Regions from separate parts of the Pseudomonas sp. GW-45 genome, predicted to be linked through region 3. Evidence: predicted binding sites of a transcription regulator. Region 3 holds the regulator's gene; each other region holds the start of a gene.
The links. Region 3 encodes FliA, which starts transcription of late flagellar genes. Its sites were predicted from a motif close to CTAAAGTTTNNNNNNNNNNNGCCGNTAA; they were not measured.
Positions count from the first base shown of each region.

Region 1: the regulator FliA is predicted to act here: its motif matches at 2,764-2,791, upstream of AC1XYH_RS03555 (methyl-accepting chemotaxis protein).
Region 2: the regulator FliA is predicted to act here: its motif matches at 1,690-1,717, upstream of flgM (flagellar biosynthesis anti-sigma factor FlgM).
Region 4: the regulator FliA is predicted to act here: its motif matches at 1,022-1,049, upstream of AC1XYH_RS03730 (flagellin).

Region 1 is NZ_CM167674.1:793,870-798,122, forward strand. Features, by position in the region: gene AC1XYH_RS03540 (M48 family metallopeptidase) at 127-933, opposite strand; gene AC1XYH_RS03545 (entericidin A/B family lipoprotein) at 993-1,127, opposite strand; partial or broken gene AC1XYH_RS03550 (hypothetical protein) at 2,607-2,663, shown strand; gene AC1XYH_RS03555 (methyl-accepting chemotaxis protein) at 2,865-3,569, shown strand; gene AC1XYH_RS03560 (SOS response-associated peptidase) at 3,554-4,204, opposite strand; gene AC1XYH_RS03565 (putative signal transducing protein) at 4,201-4,253, opposite strand, start outside.
Region 2 is NZ_CM167674.1:2,385,563-2,389,815, forward strand. Features, by position in the region: gene AC1XYH_RS10820 (chemotaxis protein CheV) at 1-783, opposite strand, end outside; gene flgA (flagellar basal body P-ring formation chaperone FlgA) at 902-1,612, shown strand; gene flgM (flagellar biosynthesis anti-sigma factor FlgM) at 1,756-2,079, shown strand; gene AC1XYH_RS10835 (flagella synthesis protein FlgN) at 2,118-2,576, shown strand; gene AC1XYH_RS10840 (flagellar brake protein) at 2,662-3,411, shown strand; gene AC1XYH_RS10845 (MFS transporter) at 3,431-4,253, opposite strand, start outside.
Region 3 is NZ_CM167674.1:950,007-954,259, forward strand. Features, by position in the region: gene flhA (flagellar biosynthesis protein FlhA) at 1-159, shown strand, start outside; gene flhF (flagellar biosynthesis GTPase FlhF) at 234-1,592, shown strand; gene fleN (flagellar synthesis regulator FleN) at 1,625-2,452, shown strand; gene AC1XYH_RS04310 (RNA polymerase sigma factor FliA) at 2,452-3,186, shown strand; gene AC1XYH_RS04315 (chemotaxis response regulator CheY) at 3,409-3,786, shown strand; gene AC1XYH_RS04320 (protein phosphatase CheZ) at 3,808-4,253, shown strand, end outside.
Region 4 is NZ_CM167674.1:830,891-835,143, forward strand. Features, by position in the region: gene AC1XYH_RS03725 (glycosyltransferase) at 1-892, shown strand, start outside; gene AC1XYH_RS03730 (flagellin) at 1,143-2,360, shown strand; gene AC1XYH_RS03735 (flagellar protein FlaG) at 2,433-2,837, shown strand; gene fliD (flagellar filament capping protein FliD) at 2,937-4,253, shown strand, end outside.

The sequences.
Region 1 (4,253 bases), 160 kb from region 3:
CGGCGCACATTCTAATGATTTATTCGCAGACAGCCAGACATTTCCGGCACAACGGATGAACGGGACGGCCCAGCAGAAAGAGTAAAGTGAAAAGCCGGGCTGCTTTTCAGCTGCCCGGCCTGTGGCTTACTTATTGGCTTCGTACAACGCCTGCACGCGCGGTGCGGCGGCACGCAGAGCTTCAATACGGCCTGAGGATGATGGGTGAGTGCTCATGAACGGTGGTGGCTCGCCCTGCGAGGCGCCTGACATTTTCTGCCACAGGCTGACGGCGGCCTGCGGGTTGTAGCCTGCCCGGGCAGCGAGTTCGAGGCCAATCAGGTCGGCTTCGCTCTCGTTGGAGCGGCTGTTGGGCAGCGTTAGGCCATACTGAACAGCCATATCCGCTGCCTGCTGGCTGCCAGAGCCCAAGCCCAGTAGTGCGCCAGCCAATTGAGTGCCCATCTGAGTGGCGTACGCACGGGAGATGGCTTCGCGGCCATGCTCGCGTAAGGCGTGAGCAATCTCGTGGCCCATGATTTGGGCAATTTCGTCATCGGTTAAGTTGAGTTTATCGATGATCCCGGAGTAGAACAGGATTTTACCGCCGGGCGCGCAACTGGCGTTGAGCTGGTCATCCTTAATCAGATTGACTTGCCAATCCCACTGAGCTGCATCCGGCCTAAAATAGGTAGCTTGCGCGGTCAGGTCGTCAGCGATTTTGCGCAAACGGCTGACGGTCGCAGCATTGGTATTGAGCACGCCGGCTTTCTTGGCTTCAGCCAGAATCTCGTCGTAAGACTGAGCCGCCATTTGGTTGACTTCTTCGCTCGACAGGCCGCTCATCATGTACTGGGTACGGTCCACTCCAACGTTGCCGCCTTGAGTGGTTTGCACGCTTTGGCATCCGGCCAGGGCAATGACCGGCACACACAGTAGAAAACGCAATCGCATGGTTCTTTTATCCTTGAATGAACTGGGCGTGGCGGACAACCGCCACGCCGTTGTGGTGCTTATCGATCAGCAGAATCTTCTATGCCATCGCCAACCTTTTGCACATCCTTGCCAAAGCCCTCAACGGTATTACAACCCGAGAGAACAGCGATACCAAACAGGGTTGCTACAAGCATCATCAGCGTCTTTTTCATTGCTTTGTATCTCCAGGATTATTGAACGCAATACAGACCAGCACTTTTAAATCTAGCAGAGCTGCAGATTTCGTGACGTTCTTTGCTTACGCAGGGATTCTCTGTTGAGATCGCTGCGGTGCCAGAACGAGGTAGTTCAGCTCAATGAAACACGGCTAGTATGGTATGGCCATCACCGGTTTCAGGCAATCAGACAGCGCAAACGCGCTAATGTCTTCACAGGATTGAAGTTTTTTTGCTGGTCGCCGATATAACAACAAGAACATGTATGCGCGCCTTTGTCTGGCGGCTAAGCCGAGGTAATTAATGAAATTCAAGTCGATTCAGCTATCCATCGCAGTTCTGGCTGGAGCTTGTCTGTTCATCGCAGTCGGGGTCATGACCCTTTTTTCCGTCTACTCCTCAGAGCGCAGCCAAGCTTATGTGCAAGATCGCAGTCAGGAGTTACTCGAAGGTGTAGTGAAAGACCGACTCCTGTCCATCGCTAACGGTGAACGGGAGCAGATTCGCCGCCAGCTGGAATACCCCTTGGGAGTGGCCTCACAGTTGGCCAATCTGAACGTTATGTTGGGTGAGATACAACCAGACGGTATGCCTTCGCTGATGATGGGGCGCGAGGAAATGAACCGGGTTATTCGTATGACGCTGCAGGAAAATCCTGATCTGCTGGGCGCGTATGTTGGCTGGGAGCCAAATGCTTTTGACGATCTGGATAACTTCTTTCAGGGTATCGAGACCGACGGTTACGATGGTAGCGGCCGCTTCATGCCGTGGTGGTACCGCAGCGAAGACGGCAGCCTTGAGATGGATTCGCTGGCTGACCTGGAAGATGAAACTCTGCTAGATACCGGCGTGCGCGCTGGCGAGTACTATCTTTGCCCCAAGGATACCCTCAAACCCTGCGTGACTGATCCGGCACCTTACGAGGTCGGTGACAGAACTATTCTGTTGTCTTCCTTTACCGTTCCGCTGATCAGCGAAGGCGAGTTTCGCGGTATAGCGGGGGCTGACCTGTCCATGGACTTTTTGCAGGGCATGCTGCAGCGTGGCGATGATGCGTTATACGACGGCGTGGGCACCCAGGCGTTGGTTAGCAGTAGCGGACGGTTGGTTGCCTTTACCGGCGAGGGCGCCAAGCCTGGTGATCGCGCCGACAAAGTCCTGGACAGCAGTGACTTGGCCAATCTGGCAAAGTTACAAGATCAACCCATCTATTCGATAGACGAGGCCCGTGGCCATATTGAATTGGCCATGCCCATCACCCTAGGTAATACCAGTACGCGCTGGTCGTTGTTGATCATCTTGCCTATGGATGCAGTCATGGCTGACTTGATCGCGCTGGATGGCGAAGTGGCCGAGCAGAGCACTCAGTCTGCCTTGATGCTGGCTGTGGTTGGCTTTCTGGTAGCGCTGGTTGGTCTTGTTGTGATGATCTTTGTCGCCTATGGCTTGGCCAAGCCTGCACGTCAGCTGGTCGCCATGCTGGATGACATTGCCAAGGGTGACGGCGATCTAACCAAACGTCTCAATGTGGATCGCGCGGATGAGCTAGGTGCCATAGCGGCCGGTTTCAACGCCTTCCTCGATAAGTTGCAGGGGATGATCAAGGAAGTGGTTGGCTCGGTGCAGCAGGTTACCGATGCTTCCGAGCACACCGCCGATATTGCCATTCGTACTAACGATGGGGTGCAGCGGCAGCTCAGTGAAATTGACCTGGTAGCCACCGCGGTTACCGAGATGACAGCGACTGCGCAGGATGTAGCGCGCAATGCTGCCCAGGCGGCAAGCGCTGCGCATAACGCGGACGGTTCTGCTAATCATGGCCGCGAGGTGGTCAGAGCGACTTCGGCCACTATTCAGAATCTTTCAGAGGATATTCAGCGCGCGGTCGAAAGTGTGCAGTCGCTGGCGCGTAACAGCGAGAACATCACTGGGATTCTCGACACCATTCGTGGCATCGCGGAACAGACCAATCTGTTGGCGCTCAATGCCGCCATTGAGGCAGCGCGGGCTGGCGAGCAAGGCCGTGGTTTTGCCGTGGTAGCGGATGAAGTACGTAACTTGGCGCAGAAAACCCAAGCCTCTACTGCCGAGATTCAGACGATGATCGAGCAGCTGCAGAACGGTACGCGCGAGACCGTTAAAGTGATGGAGCAAAGTCGCTCACGCACCGATCAGAGCGTACTACAGGCAGAAGAGGCGGATGCTGCGCTGACCTCAATCACTCAAGCGGTATCAGTGATTAACGATATGAATAATCAAATTGCCAGTGCGGCGGAGCAGCAGAGTGCGGTAGCTGAAGACATTAACCGCAACGTTACTACTATCGATACGGTGGCTAAATCAGTAGCGGCTGGCGCCGATGAAGCATCGCAGGCCAGCGCCTCGCTGACCAAGCTAGCAGAGCATCAACGCCGTCTGATCAATCAGTTCAAGGTTTGAATCGGGCCGCTGGGGTTGCAGCAATGCGGCCCCTTGGTCAGTGGCGTGCTGACGGCGCTGTTCACAGGGTGAATCATCTCTACCTGAGCGTCGGCGTTCAGTAGCAATGGCTGTAACGCGCTGACCGGTGTGGCATCTGCCAGCCAGATGGCCTGCTCGCCGCTATTGAGCGCAACCGGCATGCGCTCGGCCAATTTAGCCGGTAGGTCTTTGGACGGTGCAGTAATGATCGCGCAGCTGTCCCAATAGATCCCTTCGTCGAGCTGATAACGCTCCCAGATGGCGGCCAAAGCCAGCCCGCCGTCGCGGCGACGCAGATACCATGGATGTTTGCGCGAGCCATTGCTCTTCCATAGATAATAACCATTGATCGGTACCAAGCAACGCCGCTGCGCGAAAGCCTGTTTAAACATGGGTTTCTCATGCAGGTATTCCGCTCGCGCATTAAAGCTGGCACGGCTGAGGTCTTTCAGCCAGCCAGGCGTCAGGTTCCACAACACCGGCACGCATTCCAGGCGCCCCTGCTGTTTACGCAAAATCAATACCCGCCCGCCGGGTGGCAGATTCCATTCAGGTTGCCAATCGGACGGGGTGCTGGGATGGGGAGGGGTGAATTGGGCAAGGCGGCCAGTCATGGATTGGTGGGATCCGGCGCTATAAGGTCGCTAGGTTCTTCGAGTGGGC
Region 2 (4,253 bases), 1.4 Mb from region 3:
GTTCTTCAGTCGCGGATCATTGCGGATTTCGGCGGTCAGCGTGTAGCCGTCCATTTCCGGCATCTCGATATCCGACACAATCATCAACAGGCTCTTGCTTACATCCTCACCCAAATCAGCCTGGGCCCTAAGCCAGTCGAGAGCCTGTCTACCATCGTTAAGCGTGATGACTTCCACGCCTACTTCCTGCAGGCAGCGCGAGACTTGCTTGCGCGCGATTGAGGAGTCATCAACTATGAGCACCTTGCGGGTAAGCGCCTCAGCCTGTGTCTCTTTGTTGATCACGCCTTCGGAAATTTTCTCGTTGGTCGGCACCACTTCAGCAAGCACTTTCTCCACGTCGATAATTTCAACCATCTGGTTATCGACCCGCGTCACTGCGGTGAGATAATGATCGCGGCCGGTGCCCTTTGGCGGTGGATGAATCTCGGACCAATTCATGTTGACGATGCGCTCAACCGAACGCACCAGAAAACCCTGCACCTTGTAGTTGTACTCGGTGATAATCACAAAGGCGGTGTCTAGATTATCCAGCCCAGGACCACCAGTAGCACGGTTCAGATCAAGGATCGGCAGCGTACCACCGCGGATGTGCGCGACTCCGCGTACGACCGGATGCAGCTTGGGCATCATCGTCAGGCGCGGGCATTGCAACACCTCTTTCACCTTGAATACGTTGATGCCATATAGCTGGTTGCCTGCCAGCCTGAACAGCAGCAGTTCCAACCGATTCTGACCAACCAGCTGAGTACGCTGATTGACTGAATCCATTACACCAGCCATGGGCAGCTCCTTATTTGTATTGAGCTCAATACGGCATGTTTCCTGCAGGATTGGCGTTAAGGCTATCCAACCGACAGTAAAATGACACGCACCGACCATTTGTTATGAAGGTAATTGTATGCGTTTTATCACCGGGTGCGCGGCATTGGCGATCTTTTTTTCAACGCCACTGCTCGCTAACCCGCTCATTGATCAGCTTATCGGCGCGACCAACCAGTTTCTTGAGCAAGAAGTCCAAGAACACATCGCACGCAATGGTCAACCGGCGCGCTACGAAATCAAGCTGAACCGGCTCGATGCTCGACTACGCCTGCCGATCTGCCCAGAAGATAAGCTCAGTGCAGAACTCGAGAGCCCCAACATTCCGGTTGGCCGGGTCACGGTACGACTCACCTGCAATAGCAGCTCGCCTTGGCGCTTGTTCGTTCCGGGCCAAGTCAGCCTGTATGAGCAAGTCGTCGTCAGCGCTCGACCTTTAGCACGCAATACCATTCTCAACGCCGACGATCTGACATTGCAGGAGCGCGATACAGGCTTGCTACGCGACAAGTACCTGGTCGATCCACAACAGGCAATTGGCATGCGACTCACCCGTCCGGTTTCGCCCGACAGCATTATCACCTTTGCGGTCATTGAGCAGAACGAGATTGTGCGCCGGGGCGACAAAGTGGTCATCCGCGCAAGCAACGGCAATGTCTCCGTGGTGATGCCTGGCGAAGCCATGGAAAGCGGCGCTCTGGGCGCACAGATTAAAGTGCGCAACACTCGCTCCAATCGCGAGATAACGGCCCGCGTTAGCGGCGCCGGCCAAGTCAGAGTGGAGATGTGATGAATGGCGAATTATCGGATATACTGCCGACAGAAACCGAGCACGCCATACTGTGATGCTCTTCACACTTATTTTCCCTAAAGTTTTCAGCCACGCGGCCGTTAAAGCGGTTAGAGAAGATTTTACAGTTTGAGGAATTCATCATGGTCATTGACTTCAACTCGCCGAACGGACCTTCCGGGGCTGCTCGCAGTAACCAAACAAACAGCGCTGCTGGCAAGCGTGAAGCAACGCTCGACAACGCCGCAAAAACTACCGCCACTGCCGGACAAGAAGCCAGTAGCGAGCGTTCATCGGTTAGCCTGAGCCAGCAAGCTCAGCAGCTGCAAGCCATCGAAGAACGCCTACGCGATCTGCCGGAAGTCGACAGTGAACGGGTTAATCAAATTAAACAGGCCATTGCCGACGGCAGTTATCAGGTCGACAGCAACCGGATCGCAGACAAGCTGCTCAGCTTCGAAAGCTGACCAGCCGTGTGACCCTGGCCATCCTTGCGGAGGCACCCATGCATCAGTTGAACGCCATTCTTCAACAAGCTGACCAGGACTGCGAACGTTACCTTGCTCTGACTGAGCGAGAGCGTGACGCAATCGTCCAGCAAAATATGGACGAACTGGAAAAGCTGCTGCAAGAAAAACGCCCACTGATCGACGCTCTCGCGCATCACGATCAAAGCATCAAAAGCTACTGCAACGCGCACCAGGTAGCTGCTCAGAACCTGCAAAATCATGTTGCCAGCCTTGGCGATACTGATCTGCACGCCGCCTATCAGCAATTCTTCGATAACCTTGAGCAATGCAAAGCCGCCAACGACCGCAACGCGCGACTGGTTCGGCATAGTCAAAACAGCACCTCTAGCCTGCTTGATTTGCTGCGCAACCAGGGCGAATCCGGGCAGAACATCTACGACCAACTAGGCAATCGCAGTCGCTCCGGCATCTCCCGAGACCTAACCAAGGTTTGAGACTGATGCCAATCCGCCAGCTTGCTGTATAGTAAGGCTCGAGCCAACTAACGGTCTGCCAAACTAATAATACCGAGAGCCTTAAGTGTCTACCCTATTCTCACAAGAAGCTGGCCCACAGCCGCCGCGCGATATTCGCTCCCCCATTGAAATCACTGCGCTGCTGAAGACATTAATGTTGTCTCGCGACCCCTTAATCATCACCTTTGATGATCGTCTGCAGAAGTTTCAGAGCTTTATCGTGAACCTGGATACCAATAGCGGTGAGCTGTGGATCGACGAAATGATCCCACGTGAGGGTGATCGCTACGCCAGCCAAGGCGAAGCTTTTAAGGTTGATGCCTGGCATGAGGGGATTCACATGCGCTGGAGCTGCCCAGGTGCGGCTCAAGTCATGCTCGATGACGCCCCGGCTTACGCTGCAAAATTTCCGGAAGAACTGACCTATCACCAAAAGCGCGGTGCCTTTCGCGCTGGAGTGCGCCGCACAGCAGACATCCCTCTGGAGCTGAATCATGCGGAGCGCGAACGCACGCTGAAATCCTATTTGATGGATATTTCAGCAACCGGTTGCAAGATCCGCCTCGATGGCGACTTGAGCAAATCGCTGCAGCCGGGCGAAGTGTACACACCCTGCTATTTGCAGCTGCCGGAAACCGGCAGACTGGAGTTAGCCGTAGAAATACGCCACGCAGTTTTTATGGAAACCGCTAACGAGACCCACGTCGGCATCCACTTTCAGCAACCATCGCCGCTGGCTCAACGACAAATAGATAAATTCGTGAACTATCTACAGCGCGAAGCCCGCCGTATCGAGAAAGAAGACCTGTTTTAGTCTCTGCTGCCAAGGCCTGCTAACCAGGACGGTGATCGTCCTGATCTGCATCGGCTGCAGCCACCTCGGCCTCTGTCAGCGGCTCTTGCGGCTCTTCAACAACATCGTCTTGCATCTGATCCGCCACTGCCTGTTCGTCGACCCGTGGGTCCATAGCAGCTGCCAATGATGAACTCACCAGGTTACCGGCGGCCGGCATAAAGTGCAGCGGCGCCTCTTCCACCAAGTGCTCTCCGGTGACCGCACCTGCGCGGACCCTGAATACCAATACCATAGAGCAGCACGCCATGAAAATGTAGAGCATTTCAGGGCCCCACATCTTCATCATTGCAGAGCTGGCCAACGGCCCAACACTGGCACCTAAGCCGAAGGTGAGCAACAACATGGCGGATAACGGCACCCGATCGTCGGGCTCGACGTGGTCATTAGCCAAAGCCACCGCCAGCGGGTATAGAGTAAATACCAGAAAACCAAAGATGGCCGTCAATATCATCAGAGCCATGCCCGGCAATAAATCCAGCGCCATCAATACCGAAACGCCAGTCAGCACAATGGCATTCAGCTGAATCAAGTGACTGCGATCCACCCGGTCTGACAGCCAGCCAGCCGGCCATTGCGCCATCAAACCAGCACAAATGGTGACCGCCATAAAAATACCGATCTGCGAGGTGGTCAGACCCTCGGTTTTCGCAAACACCGGCGCCATACCATAGAAGGCGCCCAACATCAGGCCAGCCACCACAATGGTGGTCAGCGCCTGCGGAATGCGCTCCACGAAGAGCTTAACTTTGAGCGGCGCGGGATGCAGCGGCGCTGGGTGAATTTGCTTGGTCACCGCTACC
Region 3 (4,253 bases):
GTACAGGGCAAGCCAGCGATCCTGCTGGTGGCTGGGCCGATTCGGATGATGATGGCCAAGTTTGTCCGCTACGCCGCCCCCGGAGCTCATGTGTTGTCCTACCAGGAAATTCCGGACAGCAAGCAGGTGACCATAGTCGCCACGGTCGGACAGAACTGAGCCAAGGCTCAAGAACGCAGATTAAACGCAGCCTGGCGCGATGCGCGGGGCACCGGTAACTGATGAGGTCAGCCATGAAAGTCAAACGTTTCTTTGCCGCCGATATGCGCCAAGCGATGAAACTGGTGCGTGATGAGCTGGGCGCTGACGCCTCGATTATCGCTAACCGCCGTGTGGCTGGTGGGGTAGAGCTGACCGCAGCGCTGGACTATGTTGCGCCGCGCATCACGCCGCCGACGCCAGGGCTGGATCAGGAACTGAAAAAGACCCAAGAGCGCATTGTTGCCGCCCGCGCCGAGCTTGAGGTGGGCCAAATGGTTTCGCGTAATCAGCCAACCGTTAACCGTCAATTATTCGGGGACAGCATGCGCGCGGCGGCCGAGCAAGGCTCGCCGGTTGCGCGCGACCTGCTTGATCGTCTGGTGCAAGAGCCAAGCGAAGAGCCGCCGGTGCAGCGCAAGGTGAGTGCTGCAGCTCCTGTCGCTGATGCGGCTGAAAGTACTGGGCTTAGTGCTATGCGCGCCGAGCTGGCAGGGTTGCGTGAGATGTTGGAGTCGCAGTTGGGCGGTATGGCTTGGGGCCAACTCAACCAGCGTCAGCCTAAACAGGCTGGCTTGTGGCGCCGGCTGACACAGATCGGTTTGCCGGCAGAAATCTGCCAGAATCTACTGAGTCAGGTCGCTGACGTGACTGACGTCCGCCAAGCTTGGCGCCTGGTACTGGCGCACCTATCGCACCGCATTCCTACTTTGCGTGAAGATATGCTGGACCAAGGCGGTATTATCGCATTGGTCGGCCCAACCGGCGCAGGCAAAACCACCACACTGGGCAAGTTGGCAGCACGTTACGTGCTTAAGCACGGTAGCCAGCATGTGGCCCTGGTGACTATGGATACCTATCGCATTGGCGCGCATGAACAGCTGCGTACCCTCGGCCGCATTCTTGACGTGCCGGTGCGAGTAGTTGATGAGCAGAACAGCTTGCAGGATGTGCTGGCTGATTTTTCCGGTAAGCGTTTAGTGTTGGTAGATACGGCCGGCCTGCAAGCGCAGGACCCGTATCTGCGCGGTCAGCTGAACGCACTGGCGCAACAGGGCCAGCAAGTGCGTAAATTGTTGGTGTTGGCGGCAACCAGTCAGTACCGTGTCATGAAGGCGGCTTATCACAACTATAAAAGTTGTGGGCTCAGTGGTTGCGTTCTGACTAAAGTCGACGAGGCCGCAACGCTGGGTGAGTCATTAGGGCTGGCTATGGAGCAGGGTTTGCCGGTAGCCTATCTGGCAGATGGCCAGCGAATCCCAGACGATATCAATCGTGCGCTAGGGCACCAGTTGGTAAGTCGCGCGGTCAGTATGGCGGGTAATGAGGCGCCTGAAGATCAGGCGATGGCAGATGTGTTTGCCGGCATGATGCATGGCCAGCGGGCAAGCTAAGCGAAATCAACAATTCAAGGTAATCAACGTAGATGGGTAGCAATCATCCGGTTCAGGTTATCGCAGTCACCGGCGGCAAGGGTGGTATCGGCAAAACTAATGTGTCGGTCAATCTCAGCCTTGCGCTGGCGGAGTTGGGGCGCCGAGTCGTGCTGTTGGATGCCGACTTAGGGCTAGCCAACGTTGACGTATTGCTTGGGTTAAAACCCAAAGCTACGTTGGCTGACGTGCTGGAAGGCAAATGTGATCTGCGCGACGTGATGATCCCCGGTCCCGGTGGTATCCGCGTCGTGCCTGCGGCGTCGGGCGCGGCGAATATGGTTAACCTTAGCCCCCAACAGCATGCAGGTCTGATCCAGTCGTTCAGCGAGGTTGGTGACAATATCGACGTGCTGATTGTCGACACTGCCGCTGGTATCGGCGATTCGGTGGTTAGCTTCGTGCGGGCAGCCCAGGAAGCACTGGTTGTCGTCTGCGATGAGCCTACCTCTATTACCGACGCTTATGCGCTGATCAAACTGCTAAATCGTGATCACGGCATGACGCGTTTCCGAATTCTGGCCAATATGGTGAACACCCCGCAGGAAGGTCGAATGGTGTTTGCTAAACTGTCTAAAGTAACTGACCGGTTTCTCGACGTAGCACTGCAATACGTCGGGGCGGTACCTTTCGATGAAGCGGTGCGCAAGTCCGTACAGAAGCAACGTGCAGTCTATGAAGCTTTTCCGCGCAGCAAAGCGGCCATGGCGATTAGAGCAATTGCGCAGAAGGTGGACTCATGGCCTTTACCGGCCAATCCACGCGGACACCTGGAATTCTTCGTCGAACGTCTGGTACGGCCTACCGGCTCAGGCCTATGATTGCATCGGCTGGCGGACTAAGCATGTATACACGAGCACAACGTTCTGCGAATGACCAGGATCGACTCGTTGAGCAATATGCTCCGCTAGTGAAGCGCATCGCCTACCATCTGCTCGGCCGATTGCCGTCCAGTGTACAGGTTGATGATCTGATCCAGGCCGGCATGATTGGCCTGTTAGAGGCTTCTCGTAAGTTCGACTTCGGCAAAGGTGCCAGCTTTGAAACATATGCTGGTATCCGCATCCGTGGTGCCATGCTTGATGAAGTACGCAAAGGTGATTGGGCGCCACGTTCAGTGCATCGAAATACACGCATGGTCAGTGATGCGATGCGCGCGGTTGAATCTCGTTTGGGTCGCGACGCTAAAGATCACGAGATTGCTGCCGAACTTGATATGAGTCTTGAAGAATATTACGCGATTCTCAACGACACCGCGGGCAGCAAGCTCTTTAGCTTTGATGATCTGTTGGAAAGTGGTGCGCCGGCCGATGTACAGGGTGATTTCGAGCCTTTCTCTGGGCTGGAAGATGAACGTTTTCGCGGCGCGTTGGCGGAAGCAATCGACGGTTTACCTGAACGGGAACGTCTGCTTCTGTCGCTGTATTACGATGAAGAACTGAACCTCAAAGAGATCGGCGCGGTGTTGGGAGTAAGTGAGTCGCGGGTAAGTCAGCTGCATAGTCAATGTGCCGCACGACTGCGCGCCCGTCTATCAAGTTGGCGAAATGATTGATTTTGTCGCTAACATCCGGACAATGCTCGAATTGCGCAAATAGTAGCACTGTGCCTGATCCTGTTTTGATGGCTGTAAACTGAAGATATTGTGAACAACCGGTTGCGCAGCAGCAGGCTATTCAGAGTTTCTTTATACGGCTAGTTTGGCCATTGCAATGGGTTTTCGGGGTGCAGGCCTGCACTTTCCCTGGTTTGTACGGAGGTCGACTTGGACAAGAATATGAAAATTCTCATCGTTGATGATTTTTCAACGATGAGGCGCATTATCAAAAACCTGTTGCGCGACCTGGGTTTTACCAACACGGCTGAAGCCGATGATGGCAATACCGCATTGCCGATGCTGCAGAGTGGTAACTTCGATTTTCTGGTGACTGACTGGAACATGCCCGGCATGAGTGGCATCGACCTGCTGCGTGCAGTCCGTGCTGACGAGCGTCTGAAGCACCTGCCGGTGCTGATGGTGACCGCTGAAGCCAAACGGGACCAGATCATCGAAGCAGCCCAGGCGGGTGTTAACGGTTATGTTGTGAAGCCTTTTACTGCTCAGGCTTTGAAAGAAAAAATCGAAAAGATTTTTGAGCGAGTGCAAGCAAAATAATAATCAACCGGGGTACAGGTTATGGCGTTAAGTAAGGATCCCGGCCAGGCGACTGCTCAGGAATTTGAACATTCCCTCAAGGACAATGCGCGCCAATTGGTCGATCATCTGGAGCAGGGTGACTTCGCCGAAGCTCTATTGGTGATTCACGCAATAAATCAAGCCCGTGATCGCGGTCTTTATCATGAGGTGGGGCAGCTCACCCGTGCGTTGCACAACTCCATTGTCAACTTTCAGATAGACACCACCCACGCCCTGGGTGATGAAACTGAAACCTCGAAAATTTCTGATGCCTCGGATCGCCTGGATTATGTGGTGCAGCTGACCGATAAGGCAGCCAATCGCACTATGGACCTGGTAGAAATCAGCGCGCCAAAGATATCTGAACTGGGCGGTGAAGCGGCGGCTTTGCGTAGCGACTGGCGGCGTTTGCAGCGGCGTGAGATGGCGGCCGATGAGTTTCGTGA
Region 4 (4,253 bases), 120 kb from region 3:
GGTGGACGGAGCACTATCGCAGGGACTGATGCATGTCGCTGATCTGGAGCGTTACGCGCCAGATACGATCATATTGCAGCGGCAGATAGGCGATGAGCGCCTGGATGCCATGCAGCGTATGAAAGTATTTTCCAATGCTTTCAAGGTCTATGAGCTGGACGACTACCTGCCCAACCTGCCTATGAAGAGCGCGCATCGCCATGCAATGCCGAAGGATATCCTCAAGTCTCTCAAGCGTGGCATCGCCATGGTCGATCGTTTTGTGGTATCGACCGAGCCCTTGGCTGAAGCCTTCGCCGGTTACCATCCGGATATTCGGGTGGTGGCGAACCGTCTAGATCCACTCTGGTGGGACGCCCTTCCAGCGCCCATCCGCGGCGAATCTGGAAAGCCCCGGGTGGGTTGGGCTGGCGGCGCCAGCCATACCGGCGATCTGGACCTTATTTTTGATGTGGTACGCGAGCTGGCTGAAGAGGTGGAGTGGATATTTTTTGGTATGTGCCCCGACAAGCTTCGTCCGTATGTGCATGAGTTTCATCAGGGAGTTTCGATAGATCAATATCCGCTCAAGCTTGCTTCGCTGAATCTCGATCTCGCTCTGGCTCCGGTTGAAGAGAATTTGTTCAATGAGTGCAAAAGTAATCTGCGCCTCCTGGAGTACGGCGCTTGTGGCTATCCGGTAGTCTGTTCCGATGTGCGCTGCTACGCAGGCGACTTGCCTGCCACTCGAGTGAAGAACCGCTATCGCGACTGGGTTGATGCTATTCGCATGCACCTATGCGATCCGCCTGCATCGCAGGCGCAGGGCAAAGCGCTTTATGAAGCAGTTAAAACAGACTGGATGCTGAGCTGGGCCGGTCTTGAGGCTTGGCAGAAGGCCTGGTTACCTTGACCTTGGGAGGGCGATGAACGGCAACTAAAGGAATGTTGCGACTGGTCGATAAAGAATCATGGCTGGCGTGTTTGCCAGCAGTACCCTGGCTGAAGCGATGAACTTAGCAAGAAAAATGTGAAATTCATCCTAAAGCTTTCTGGCAAAGGGTCGATACAGTAACTGAATGCGAACTCAATGGGTGCCTGGGCAGGTCCGGCCCTGAGGTCGCCGCTCAGGCAAACATAACCAAGTTTACGAGGTACTTACCATGGCTCTTACAGTCAACACTAACGTAGCTTCACTCAATGCCCAGCGTAACTTGGGTTCGTCGTCTAACAATCTGCAGACTTCTCTGGAGCGTCTGTCTTCTGGCTCGCAGATTAACAGCGCGAAAGACGACGCCGCTGGCTTGCAAATTTCCAACCGCTTGACCAGTCAGATTAATGGTCTTGGCGTAGCTACCAAGAACGCGAACAACGGCATCTCGATTGCCCAGACCGCTGAAGGCGCCCTGCAGGAATCCACCAATATCCTTCAGCGTATGCGTGATCTGTCACTGCAGGCCGCTAACGGCTCAAATGGTGACACCGAACGTGATGCTTTGAACTCGGAAGTAACTGAGCTTAAGAAAGAACTGGATCGCATCTCTAATACCACAGCATTTGGTGGCAAGAAGTTGTTCGATGGTAGCTTCGGTACTGAAACATTCCAGGTGGGTAGTGCAGCTAACGAAGCTATCAGCTTGAAGTTAGATGAAACTAGCACAAAATCATTGCGTAGCGATGCTATCAGTAGCGGCACAATCACAGCTGCGAGCGTAGCTGCTGGTGCGGCTCCGGCTTCGGGTTCAGTAGCTGTATCTTTCACTATCGTAGGTGGTAGTGCTGACGGTACTGATCGCGTGTTCACAGTGAGTTCTGACTTCGCTTCTGGCGCAACCCAGGTAGAGCAGGTTCAGAATTTGGCTACCGCTATCAACGACGCGAACATTGGTGTTGGTGCCTTTATCGATGACTCCGGCGCCATTAACGTGCTTACCAATTCGGATCTGGGTACTGCTGATGGTGAGTTGTCAGTTTCCTTTGCCTCCGGCGCGACGGCTGCGGCAGCAACCACTGCTGCAGAAGCTGGCGGTACTGATGTCGTCTTCGCTGCAGTAGCCGCGACCGATGCTGAAGTTCGCGATATCGACATTACATCTGCAGAAGGCGCTCAGAAAGCGGTTTACATCATTGACGCAGCACTCCAGTCGATCGATAGCCAGCGTGCGAGTCTGGGTGCTGCTCAGAACCGCTTTGACTCGACTATCAGCAACTTGCAGAACGTGTCTGAAAACGCTTCAGCTGCTCGTGGCCGTATTCAAGACACCGACTACGCTGCTGAAACTGCAAACCTGACCAAGAACCAGATCCTGCAACAGGCAGGCACTGCAATCCTGGCCCAGGCCAACCAGCTACCACAGGCCGTACTTAGCCTCTTGGGCTAAGATCGGAACCGGGGTAATATGCGGGGGGAAGGCTAGCCTTCCCCCCGCTTTTTCCGTTGCGAGGTAAGCACCATGGATATGGGTGTTATCAAACCGTTTGAAGTAACCCGTTCAGCGTCCAGCGCTGTCGCGGTGGAAGCGGGTGCCGGCAAAAGCCAGGCAACTAGGCAGATGGATGCTGCACAGGCAAGGTCAGTACCGCAACCGATATCGACACAATCACGTGAGGCAGTAGAGCAAAGCCCCGCGGTTGAGCGTGATCAATTGCAAACAGCGGTTTCTGATATTCAGAATTTTGTCCAGTCGGTACGTCGAGACATCAATTTCAACCTTGATGATGAAAGCGGCCGAATGGTTATTAATGTAACCGAGGCAACTAGTGGCGATGTTATTCGCCAGATACCCTCGGAAGAAGCACTGCGTTTGGCGGAGAATCTGTCGGAAATTCGTAGTGTGCTGTTCGAAGCAGAGGCTTAACTCTGCTGGCCGGTTTTACTGGCACGCAACTTGCCTATTTAGACCGGGACTCATTTTTCGGTATGCGCTCCGTCAAAAAACGGTCGCGAGGTAAGCTATATGGCTATTACAGGTATTGGTTCAGGCCTAGACATCAGCGGCATCGTAACTGCCCTTGTGAACGCTGATGGTGCGCCTAAAACAGCGCAGCTCTCGCGACTCGAGAGTGCGACCACCGCAAAGTTTACTGCGTTGGGATCTTTCCGCAGCGCGATGTCTAGTTTTCAGTCGGTACTAGACAAGCTAAATAGTGCAGAGGTCTACGAAAAACGAACTGCGACTTCCGGAAGTACTAGCAATTTCAGTGTGACTGCGGCCAGCACAGCTGCCAGTGGTACATACGATGTGCAAGTATTTAACTTGGCTCAAACGAGCAAAATTGCTTTGCGCGGCCAAGACAATGCTACCGCTGCGGTCGGCACCGGTACTATGACGATAGCCGCGGGCGATACCACGCTGGATATCGATATCACAGATGCGAACAGCACTCTTAGTGGTATTCGTGATGCGATTAACGCAGCAGGTGAAGATGACGGTATCAGCGCTACTATCGTGACTGACCCTAGCGGCGTCGGTGGTTCTCGCCTGGTTATTAGTTCCAGCAAAGCAGGTACCGGCAATGATATATCGGTCAGCGTTGCGACTGATGCCTCTGACACGGGTAATCTAGCTGACTTGGCATATGCGCCTCCTGCAACTACTGATTTCACACCCACACCGGCAGATACTCAAAATCCCCGCGAGCCACGTGTCATCTCTTACGCGCGTGATGCCAACTTGGCTATTGATGGCTTGGCGATTAGTAGCGCTAGCAACACTATCAGTGATGCTATTGAGGGGGTCAGCATTACCCTTAAGGCGGCGCAATCCCAGGAAGCGATTGCTGCTGGCACGAGCATCAGTCTTAAGGTGGCAGAAGATAAAGCAGGGGTTAAGGCTTCATTGCAGTCATTTGTTGATGGCTATAACGCGATGATGAAAACTATTGGAACGTTGACCGCTGTCACTCCAGTGGGTGGCGACGAAGGTGAACCGTTATCCGCAGCCCTGGTGGGTGATTCTTCCGTCCGCTCGCTGTTGTCATCTGTGCGTGGTGAGCTTGGGTCCGCCGGTAATGGGGATATCCGGATTCTGGCTGATCTTGGCATTACTACCAATCGCGATGGTACTTTGGCTCTCGACGCTGGAAAGCTCGACGACGCACTGGAAAATAACTTCGATAGCTTGAGCACGTTTTTGGCAGGTGATAATGGGTTGATGAGTCGTCTGGATGCGAAAATTGAACCCTATACCAAGAGTGGCGGTATCCTTGATGGACGAACCACATCTCTGCAGAACACGTTATCCAATATTGATGATCAACGCGAGACGCTGACC